2 regions of the Pseudomonas sp. GW101-3H06 genome follow, and region 1 is predicted to be linked to the other one. Evidence: predicted binding sites of a transcription regulator. Region 1 holds the regulator's gene; the other holds the start of a gene.

Region 1 (4,661 bases):
GCTGGTGCAGGCGCTGGATCCATTGTTGCGCAAACGCGTCGTGCTGATCGATACCGCCGGCCTGCAAGCCAGCGATCCGGCGCTGCGCATGCAGCTCGAAAGCCTGGCCGGGCGTGGCATCAAGTCAAAAAATTACCTGGTCCTGGCAACCACCAGCCAGAAACAGGTTCTAACGGCCGCTTATCACAGTTACAAGCGCTGCGGGCTCGCTGGCTGCATCCTGACTAAACTGGATGAAACGGCGAGTCTGGGCGAGGTGTTGAGCCTTGCCATCAGCCATGAGTTGCCGGTGGCGTACCTGACCGATGGGCCGCGGATTCCGGATGATTTGCATCTGCCGCGTCGTCATCAACTGGTCAGTCGCGCCGTGAGCGTGCAAATGCAGGAAGAGCCCAGCGAAGAAGCCATGGCTGACATGTTCGCTGATATCTACCACAGCCCGACCAAGCAGGTAGGCTGAGGTGACAATGAATCGTTTTTGTACCTACATCGATGGTCTGCCATGCATTGTTCCAGTTGCGAACGCGCAGCCAGTAATGTGGCCTCCGTCTATGCAAGACAAGGTAAAGAAATAACATGGGCAGCATGCATCCCGTACAGGTGATCGCGGTGACCGGCGGCAAAGGTGGCGTCGGGAAAACTAACGTGTCAGTGAACTTGTCCCTGGCTTTGGCTGAGCTTGGCCGGCGCGTCATGCTGCTGGACGCCGATCTGGGGCTGGCGAACGTCGACGTTCTGCTGGGTCTGACACCCAAGCGTACTCTGGCTGATGTGATTGAAGGCCGTTGCGAGCTGCGTGACGTCCTGTTGCAGGGGCCAGGCGGCATCCGCATCGTTCCGGCCGCGTCCGGGACCCAGAGCATGGTGCATTTGAGCCCGGCGCAACACGCCGGCCTGATCCAGGCGTTCAGCGACATCGGCGACAATCTCGACGTGCTGGTGATCGACACCGCTGCGGGTATCGGTGACTCGGTAGTCAGTTTTGTGCGCGCCGCGCAGGAAGTGTTGCTGGTGGTCTGCGACGAGCCAACCTCGATCACCGACGCCTACGCATTGATCAAATTGCTTAACCGCGATTACGGCATGAATCGTTTCCGCGTCCTGGCCAACATGGCGCAGAGCCCGCAGGAAGGTCGCAACCTGTTCGCCAAGTTGACCAAGGTCACCGACCGCTTCCTCGACGTCGCCCTGCAATACGTTGGCGCCGTGCCGTACGACGAAAGCGTGCGCAAGGCCGTGCAGAAACAACGTGCGGTCTATGAAGCGTTCCCGCGTTCCAAGTGCTCGCTGGCGTTCAAGGCCATCGCACAGAAGGTCGATACCTGGCCGCTGCCCGCCAACCCGCGCGGGCACCTGGAGTTTTTCGTCGAGCGCCTCGTGCAACAAACGGCAGGACCTGTGCTATGACAGCCAGCGGTTACAACCTCTACAAGAAGTCGGCGCGTGACGCGCAGTACGAGCTGATCGAGCGTTACGCGCCACTGGTCAAACGCATTGCCTATCACCTGCTGGCACGTCTGCCGGCCAGCGTCCAGGTCGAAGACCTTATCCAGGCCGGGATGATCGGCCTGCTTGAAGTGTCGACCAAATACGACGCCAGCAAAGGCGCGAGTTTCGAGACGTACGCGGGCATCCGCATCCGCGGCGCCATGCTCGATGAAGTACGCAAGGGGGACTGGGCACCACGTTCGGTCCACCGCAATACCCGGATGGTCAGCGACGCCATTCGCTCGATTGAAGCTAAAACCGGTCGTGACGCTAAAGATCACGAAGTTGCGGCCGAACTCCAATTGAGTCTCGACGATTATTACGGGATTTTGAACGACACCCTGGGCAGCCGCTTGTTCAGCTTCGACGATCTGTTGCAGGACGGCGAACACGAAGGGCTGCATGAGGATGGCGCGAGTGCTCATCTTGAACCGTCACGCGATCTGGAAGATGAACGCTTCCAGGCGGCGCTGGCGGACGCGATTGCCAATTTGCCGGAGCGTGAGCGACTGGTGTTGGCGCTGTACTACGACGAAGAGCTGAATCTCAAGGAAATCGGTGAGGTCCTGGGGGTCAGCGAATCTCGGGTCAGCCAGTTACACAGCCAGTGCGCGGCCCGTTTGCGGGGGCGTTTGGGAGAGTGGCGAGCGCGCTGAAGGCAGTGTGGGGGCACTGCGACGTGGCTGGTGGGGTGATGAACCGCGCCGGTCTCGATCCGCTGTACTCCAGACAGTCATCGAGTGCTTTGCCAGATTGATTGAAATGGCGCGTCCAGGTGCTGGGCGCGTTTTAGTCTGCTTGGAGGTCGAATTGGACAAGAACATGAAAATCCTCATCGTTGATGACTTCTCAACGATGCGGCGGATCATAAAAAACCTGTTGCGTGACCTTGGGTTCACCAACACGGTCGAGGCCGACGATGGCACTACCGCCATTCCGGTACTCAACAGCGGGAGCATCGACTTTCTGGTAACGGACTGGAACATGCCAGGCATGACCGGTATCGATCTGCTGCGCCACGTGCGTGCCGATGAAAAGCTCAAGCACCTGCCGGTGCTGATGGTGACCGCTGAAGCCAAGCGCGAACAGATCATCGAAGCGGCCCAGGCCGGTGTAAACGGCTATGTGGTCAAACCCTTCACGGCCCAGGCGTTGAAAGAAAAAATCGAGAAGATTTTCGAACGCATCGGTTGAACTGCGCCACGGGGGAGCTATGGGGCATAACGAATCTTCGCAGGGTGATTTTGAATCGACCCTGAAAAAACACGCCGTCGAACTGGTCGCGAGCCTTGAAAAGGGCAAGTTCGGCGATGCTGTGCAATTGATCCATGAGCTCAACCAGACCCGTGACCGCGGCCTGTATCAGGAAGTGGGCAAGCTGACCCGCGAGCTGCATAGCGCGATCGTCAATTTCCAGATTGACCCGCACATGCCGCAAGCCGAGGAAGTGTCGCAGATCACGGATGCGACCGAGCGCCTGTCCTATGTGGTCAAGCTGACCGAGGCGGCGGCCAACCGCACCATGGACCTGGTGGAAACCGCCACGCCGGTGGTCAACCGCCTGAGCGATGAAGCCCAGGCCTTGAGTACCGACTGGGGACGGTTCATGCGTCGTGAAGTCGGGGCTGAAGAGTTCCGCGAACTGGCGCGGCGGGTCGACGGTTTCCTGGCGCGCAGCGCCGAAGACGGCCGCGCGGTGTCGAGCAACCTCAACGACATCCTGCTTGCCCAGGATTACCAGGACCTCACCGGTCAAGTGATCAAGCGCGTGACCCAACTGGTCACCGAAGTTGAAAGCAACCTGCTCAAGCTCGTACTCATGGCCAGTCAGGTGGACCGCTTTGCGGGCATCGAACATGACCGTGAGGCGATGCTTGCCGAAAAAGATCCACAAAAACATCTCTCTCAGGGTGAAGGTCCGCAGATTCATGCCGATAAAAGAGAAGACGTTGTGTCCGGTCAGGACGATGTGGACGATTTGCTATCCAGCCTGGGATTTTAGAATTTTAGTTTTCTAGAGTTTTGGAGTTTTAGGTTTTTTGGGTTTTTAGACCTGTTAGGAGCACACCATTAATGAGCTTCGGCGCCGATGAAGAGATCCTTCAGGATTTCCTGGTTGAGGCCGGCGAGATTCTAGAGCAACTGTCAGAGCAACTGGTCGAGCTGGAAAGCCGGCCAGATGATGCGGACTTGCTCAATGCAATTTTTCGCGGTTTTCACACTGTAAAAGGGGGCGCCGGCTTCCTCCAGCTCAACGAGCTGGTGGAGTGCTGTCACATCGCCGAAAACGTGTTCGACATCCTGCGCAAGGGCGAACGTCGCGTCGACTCGGAATTGATGGACGTGGTTCTCGAAGCACTGGACGCGGTGAACAGCATGTTCAGCGAAGTCCGCGAGCGCAGCCCGATCACGGCTGCCACGCCTGAATTGCTCGCGGCCCTGGCTCGTCTGGCCGAGCCGCAAACGGCTGACGAGGTCGCACCGGCACCTGTTGCCGACGTGGTTGAAGAGCCTGTCGCTGAAAGCGAATCGGGCGATATTACCGACAATGAATTTGAACAACTGCTGGACTCGCTGAACGCCGTCAAGGCTCAGGCCGAGGCGCCGGCGGCTGCTCCGGCACCGGCCAGCGACGGCGCTGCCAGTGACGAAATCACCGATGCCGAGTTCGAGTCGTTGCTCGACCAGTTGCACGGTAAAGGCCAGTTTGCCGTTGATGCGGTGGTGGCGCCTGCCGCGCCTGCCGCGCCGCAAGCGCCGAAAGCCGCCGGTGACAGCTCCGATATTACGGATGACGAATTCGAAGCACTGCTCGACCAGTTGCACGGCAAGGGCAACTTTGCGGTGGATGCGCTGGAATCGGCCATTGCTTCGGTACCGACCCCTGCAGTGCCAGCCGCCGCTGCGGCCGGTAGCGACCTGATCACCGATCACGAATTCGAATCGCTGCTTGACGAATTGCACGGCAAAGGCAAGTTCACCGAAGTCGGCACTGCCTCTGGAACCGCTTCCGGCACCAGCGCACCGGTGGCGGCACCTGTCGCCAAGGCTGCGACACCGAAACCCGTGGCCAAGGCGCCAGAGCCGAAAGCCGAAGCTCCAGCGGCCGCTGCCGCTCCGACCCGCGCCCCGGCATCGGCGCCAGCGGAAAAACCGGCCAGCGAAGCCGAGAC
Region 2 (4,661 bases), 1.5 Mb from region 1:
TCAACGGGCTGGATCCGAAGATCGACACACGCCTGATCACCTTCGCCGGCTGCGAAAGAACACCGGACCGGGGTGTGTTCAAGTTCGGCGACCGTCCGCGGCTGATCAACGGGATTCGAGGTCTGGTTCCCGACGACGGCACACCGCTGGCCGACAGCCTGGCCCACGCGGCGAGTACCGTCGACGGGCGCAATAACGATGCGGTGATCGTGATGTTTGTCGACGGAGAAGACGGTTGCGGGCAGGACGTTTGCGCGGTATCCCGTCGAATCGCCAGGGAACAACCGCGCCTGCGGGTCAACGTGGTGAAAATCGGTTCTGGCGGCCCGTCACGCTGCATCGCTGAGAACACCGGTGGCCGGGTTTACAACAGCACCAATGCGGCTGAGTTGGGTAACCTGTTGAAACAGGCAAGCAAGGAAGTCTCCAGCAATGCCAAGTGCGATTAGCCGGGCAACAATGCTGAATTGAGGTGCCCCCCCATTCGCGAGCAGGCTCGCACAGAATTTGTGTCGTCTACACGATTGTTCGACGACACAGGTACCCTATGGGAGCGAGCTTGCCCGCGATAACTGTTTCAAAGGCACCTCAACGAAACCGGTCAACCTCGGACCGCAAATCCGCTGCCAGCTTCTCCAGTTCCCTGGCGGTGACGGCCAGGTTGGACACCACCTCCCGCTGCTCGCTGTTAGCCAGGGCGATGCTCTGCAGGTTGCTGCTGAGCAAGGTCGCGGTGCTGCTCTGTTCCTGGGTGGCAGTGGTGATGGCGGCGAACTGCTGTCCGGCCGAGCGGCTTTGCTCGTCGATCCGTGCCAGTGCCGCAGCGACGTTGGCGTTGCGTGACAAGCCTTCCTGCATCAGCACATTGCCCTGCTCCATGGTGCTGATGGCGTTGCCGGTCTCTTGCTGGATGCTCTGGATCATCCCGGAAATTTCATCGGTGGCTTCACGGGTGCGAGAGGCGAGGTTGCGCACTTCATCGGCCACCACGGCAAAACCACGACCCTGCTCGCCGGCACGGGCCGCTTCGATCGCGGCGTTGAGCGCCAGCAGGTTGGTCTGATCGGCGATCGACGTAATCACACCGACGATGCCACCGATTTCCTGGGAACGCTGACCCAGGGTATTGATCACCGTTGCAGTGCTGTTCAATGCACCGGCGATTTGCTCCAGCGACGACGACGCTTCATCCATTGACGTGCGACCAATCTGCGTTTGCTGGGCGTTTTCCTGAGCCAGACGCTGGGTGCTGCCCATGTTGTCGGCAATGTTCAACGAGGTTGCGCTGAACTCTTCCACGGCCCCGGCCATGCTGGTGATTTCGCCCGACTGCTGTTCCATCCCTTCGTAGGCGCCACCGGACAAACCGGACAGGGCCTGAGCGCGGCGGTTGACCTCCATCGAAGCATTGCGGATGTGCTCGACCATGGTCGACAACGCCTGGCTCATCTGGTTGAAGGCGCGCGCCAGCTGACCGATCTCGTCGTTGCTCGACACACTCAGACGCACGCTCAGATCACCGGCACCCAAGGCTTCGGCCTGGCGCACCAGATCCGCCAGCGGCGCGAGTTTGCTGCGCAACAGCCAGACCGCCGAACCCACCGCCAGCAACATCGCCAGCAAACTGCCGATGGCCAGCTGGAAACCGACACTCCAGGTCACGGCGCTGATTTCGGTTTTCGGCATGCTCGCCACCACCGACCACGGCCCGCCTTCGAACGGTACGGCCACGCTATAAAATTCTTCGGACTTGTCGCTCCAGAAATCGCCCTTGCCCGGCGTTTTCGCCAGTTCGACAATTGCCGGCACCGCTTGGTCCAGCGCCTGTACACCTGCGATTGGCACAAGCCATTTGTTTTGCTCATCCAAAAGCGCCAGGGAGCCAGTCTGGCCGATGCGGAAGCGTTTGAGGTTTTCGAACTGCGCCTTCTGTGCGTCGGTGTAATCGAATCCTACATACAACACGGCTATGACCTTACCGCTGCTGTCGCGTACGGGGGTGTACTGCGACATGTAGAAGCGTTCAAACAGCAAGGATCGACCCACGTAGCTCTGCCCCGCCATCAAACGGGCGTATGCCGGATTCGCGTGATCCAGAACAGTGCCAATGGCACGATTACCGTCTTGTTTGCTGACATTTGTACTGACGCGAATGAAGTCTTCGCCGCTGCGCACGAACACCGTCGCCACGCCCGCGGTCATCTGCTTGAACTCGTCCACTTCCTTGAAGTTGTTGTTAAGCACTTCACTGCCCAGGTGCAAGCCCGGCGTCTGGATACCCGCCACGGCCACCGGTTCATCCGGGTGCACGCTCAGCCCTCCACTGAAGCGCTTCTCGAACAGTCCGGCCAGCCGCTGGGTACTTTCACGCAACGTGCCGTGAAACGTGCTCAGTTGATCGGCCAGCAACCTGGCCTCACTGGCCAGATGCTCTTCGCGGGTGGCGAGGTTGGCGGTGTCCAGCGAACGCAGGGCGAACAAGGTACTGCCGGTGATGACGATCGCCAGAATCACGGCGAGCGCAAGACCAAGCTGTGAGGCTATCCGGGCACGAGGTTGAGACATGACAGCTCCTGGCCGAGCCGCCGGATCGTCCTGATCGCAGCAAACACTCAGCAAAAATTTCTAATAATGGGAAAAACATCGAACCTGCACGAAGGCTCCATGTGCAGATTTTCGGCGGCGCGCAGCAATACTTGAGCAAACAACCGGGATATAGCCAAAGGCCGCTATTGCAGCGGCTTCATCGATTCAGCTCAGATGCACCACATCCGGCAATTCCATGGCCCGGACTTCACTTTGCAGAAAGTCGCTGAGCCGGCGCATGCGCTCACCGCCCGGCCGGGTTTTCGGCCAGACCAGGTAGTATTTCTCACCGCTGGCAACGGCCGTCGGCCACGGCAAGCTCAACCGTCCCTGGGCCACATCCTCCGCCACCATCAGCAAATCGCCCATGGATACGCCGTAGCCCCGGGCGGCCGCGATCATGCCCAGCTCCAGCGTGTCGAACACTTGCCCCCCCTTGAGTGACACCTGATCGGCCAGGCCCATGCGCTCCAGCCAATTGCGCCAGTCGCGGCGGTCCGGTGTCGGGTGCAACAGCTCAGTATTGGCCAGACGCGTGACGTCCCAAGGCTGATCGCTCGGCAGGTTGGGCGCGCCCACCGGGATCAATTCCTCCGGAAACAGGTAACTCGCCTCCCAGTCCGGCGGAAAATGCCCGCTGCTCAGCAACACCGCGCAATCGAACGGTTCATCGTTGAAGTCCACCGAATCGACATCCATCCAGGCGCTGGTCAATTGCACCTCGTTACCCGGCTGCAAATGGCGGAAGCGACTCAGGCGCGCCAGCAACCAGCGCATGGTCAGGGTCGACGGAGCTTTCATGCGCAGGATGTCGTCTTCGGCGCGCAGGGTATTACAGGCGCGCTCCAGGGCGGTGAAGCCCTCGCGGATCCCCGGCAACAACAAGCGGGCCGATTCGGTCAGCTGCAGGTGGCGACCACTGCGGTGAAACAAGCGGCAGGCAAAATGCTCTTCGAGGGTACGAATATGCCGGCTGACCGCACTTTGAGTGATCGACAGCTCTTCGGCGGCACGGGTGAACGAACTGTGTCGTGCCGCCGCTTCGAATGCGCGCAGGGCATACAAGGGAGGAAGACGACGTGACATTGGAAAAGCTCCTACACCGGGATGAGGCCACCCTAGCAGAAACTCGCCAGCATGAGTTTGAATCATGCTACCCATCCTTTTTATCCCTTTGTGTAAAGCCCGCAGAGCGCCGAGAATCAACGTTTTACTGTTCACTTTGACAATCGAGCGTGATGATCATGCAGCATCCAGCGCGTATTGAACTCTGGGCCATCCTGCGGCTGGCGGGGCCGTTGATTGCCTCGCAGTTGGCGCACATGCTGATGGTCCTCACCGACACTTTGATGATGGCGCGCCTGAGTCCCGAGGCTCTGGCCGGTGGCAGCCTGGGCGCGGCGAGCTATTCGTTCGTGGCGTTCTTCTGCATCGGCGTGATTGCGGCGGTTGGCACTCTGGTGTCGATCCGTCAGGGTGCGGGCGATACTCTCGGGGCTGCCCGACTGGTCCAGGCCGGGTTGTGGCTGGCATGGTTGATGGCACTGGGCGCCGGGCTACTGCTGTGGAACCTCAAGCCGGTTTTGCTGCTGTTCGGCCAGACCGAAAGCAACGTGCAGGCGGCCGGGCAGTTCCTGGTATTTCTGCCTTTCGCCCTGCCCGGCTACCTGAGCTTCATGGCCTTGCGTGGCTTCACCAGCGCCATCGGCCGCGCGACGCCGGTGATGGTCATCAGCCTGGGCGGAACGGTGGCCAACTTCCTGCTCAACTACGCGTTGATCACCGGCATGTTCGGCTTGCCGAAACTGGGCTTGATGGGCATCGGCCTGGTCACCGCGATCGTGGCCAACCTCATGGCCCTGGCGCTGGCGTGGCACATACGTCGGCATCCGGCTTACGACGCCTATCCGCTGCGTCAAGGGTTGCTGCGACTCAACCGGCAGTACCTGAAGGAGCTGTGGCGCCTTGGCCTGCCGATTGGCGGCACCTACGCCGTGGAAGTCGGGTTGTTCGCGTTTGCAGCACTGTGCATGGGCACCATGGGCAGTACGCAATTGGCGGCGCACCAGATTGCC

Evidence for each region. Region 1 encodes FliA, which starts transcription of late flagellar genes. Its sites were predicted from a motif close to CTAAAGTTTNNNNNNNNNNNGCCGNTAA; they were not measured.
Region 2: a site for FliA is predicted at 2,674-2,701, ahead of AC07ZE_RS29005 (methyl-accepting chemotaxis protein). Genes of this name have one in related genera too.

Annotation. Positions count from the first base shown of each region.
Region 1 is NZ_JBWKZO010000001.1:4,828,262-4,832,922, reverse strand. Features, by position in the region: gene flhF (flagellar biosynthesis GTPase FlhF) at 1-460, shown strand, start outside; gene fleN (flagellar synthesis regulator FleN) at 577-1,407, shown strand; gene fliA (RNA polymerase sigma factor FliA) at 1,404-2,144, shown strand; gene AC07ZE_RS22080 (chemotaxis response regulator CheY) at 2,311-2,682, shown strand; gene AC07ZE_RS22075 (protein phosphatase CheZ) at 2,702-3,490, shown strand; gene AC07ZE_RS22070 (chemotaxis protein CheA) at 3,562-4,661, shown strand, end outside.
Region 2 is NZ_JBWKZO010000001.1:6,282,165-6,286,825, forward strand. Features, by position in the region: gene AC07ZE_RS29000 (vWA domain-containing protein) at 1-449, shown strand, start outside; gene AC07ZE_RS29005 (methyl-accepting chemotaxis protein) at 589-2,565, opposite strand; gene AC07ZE_RS29010 (LysR substrate-binding domain-containing protein) at 2,752-3,672, opposite strand; gene AC07ZE_RS29015 (NorM family multidrug efflux MATE transporter) at 3,831-4,661, shown strand, end outside.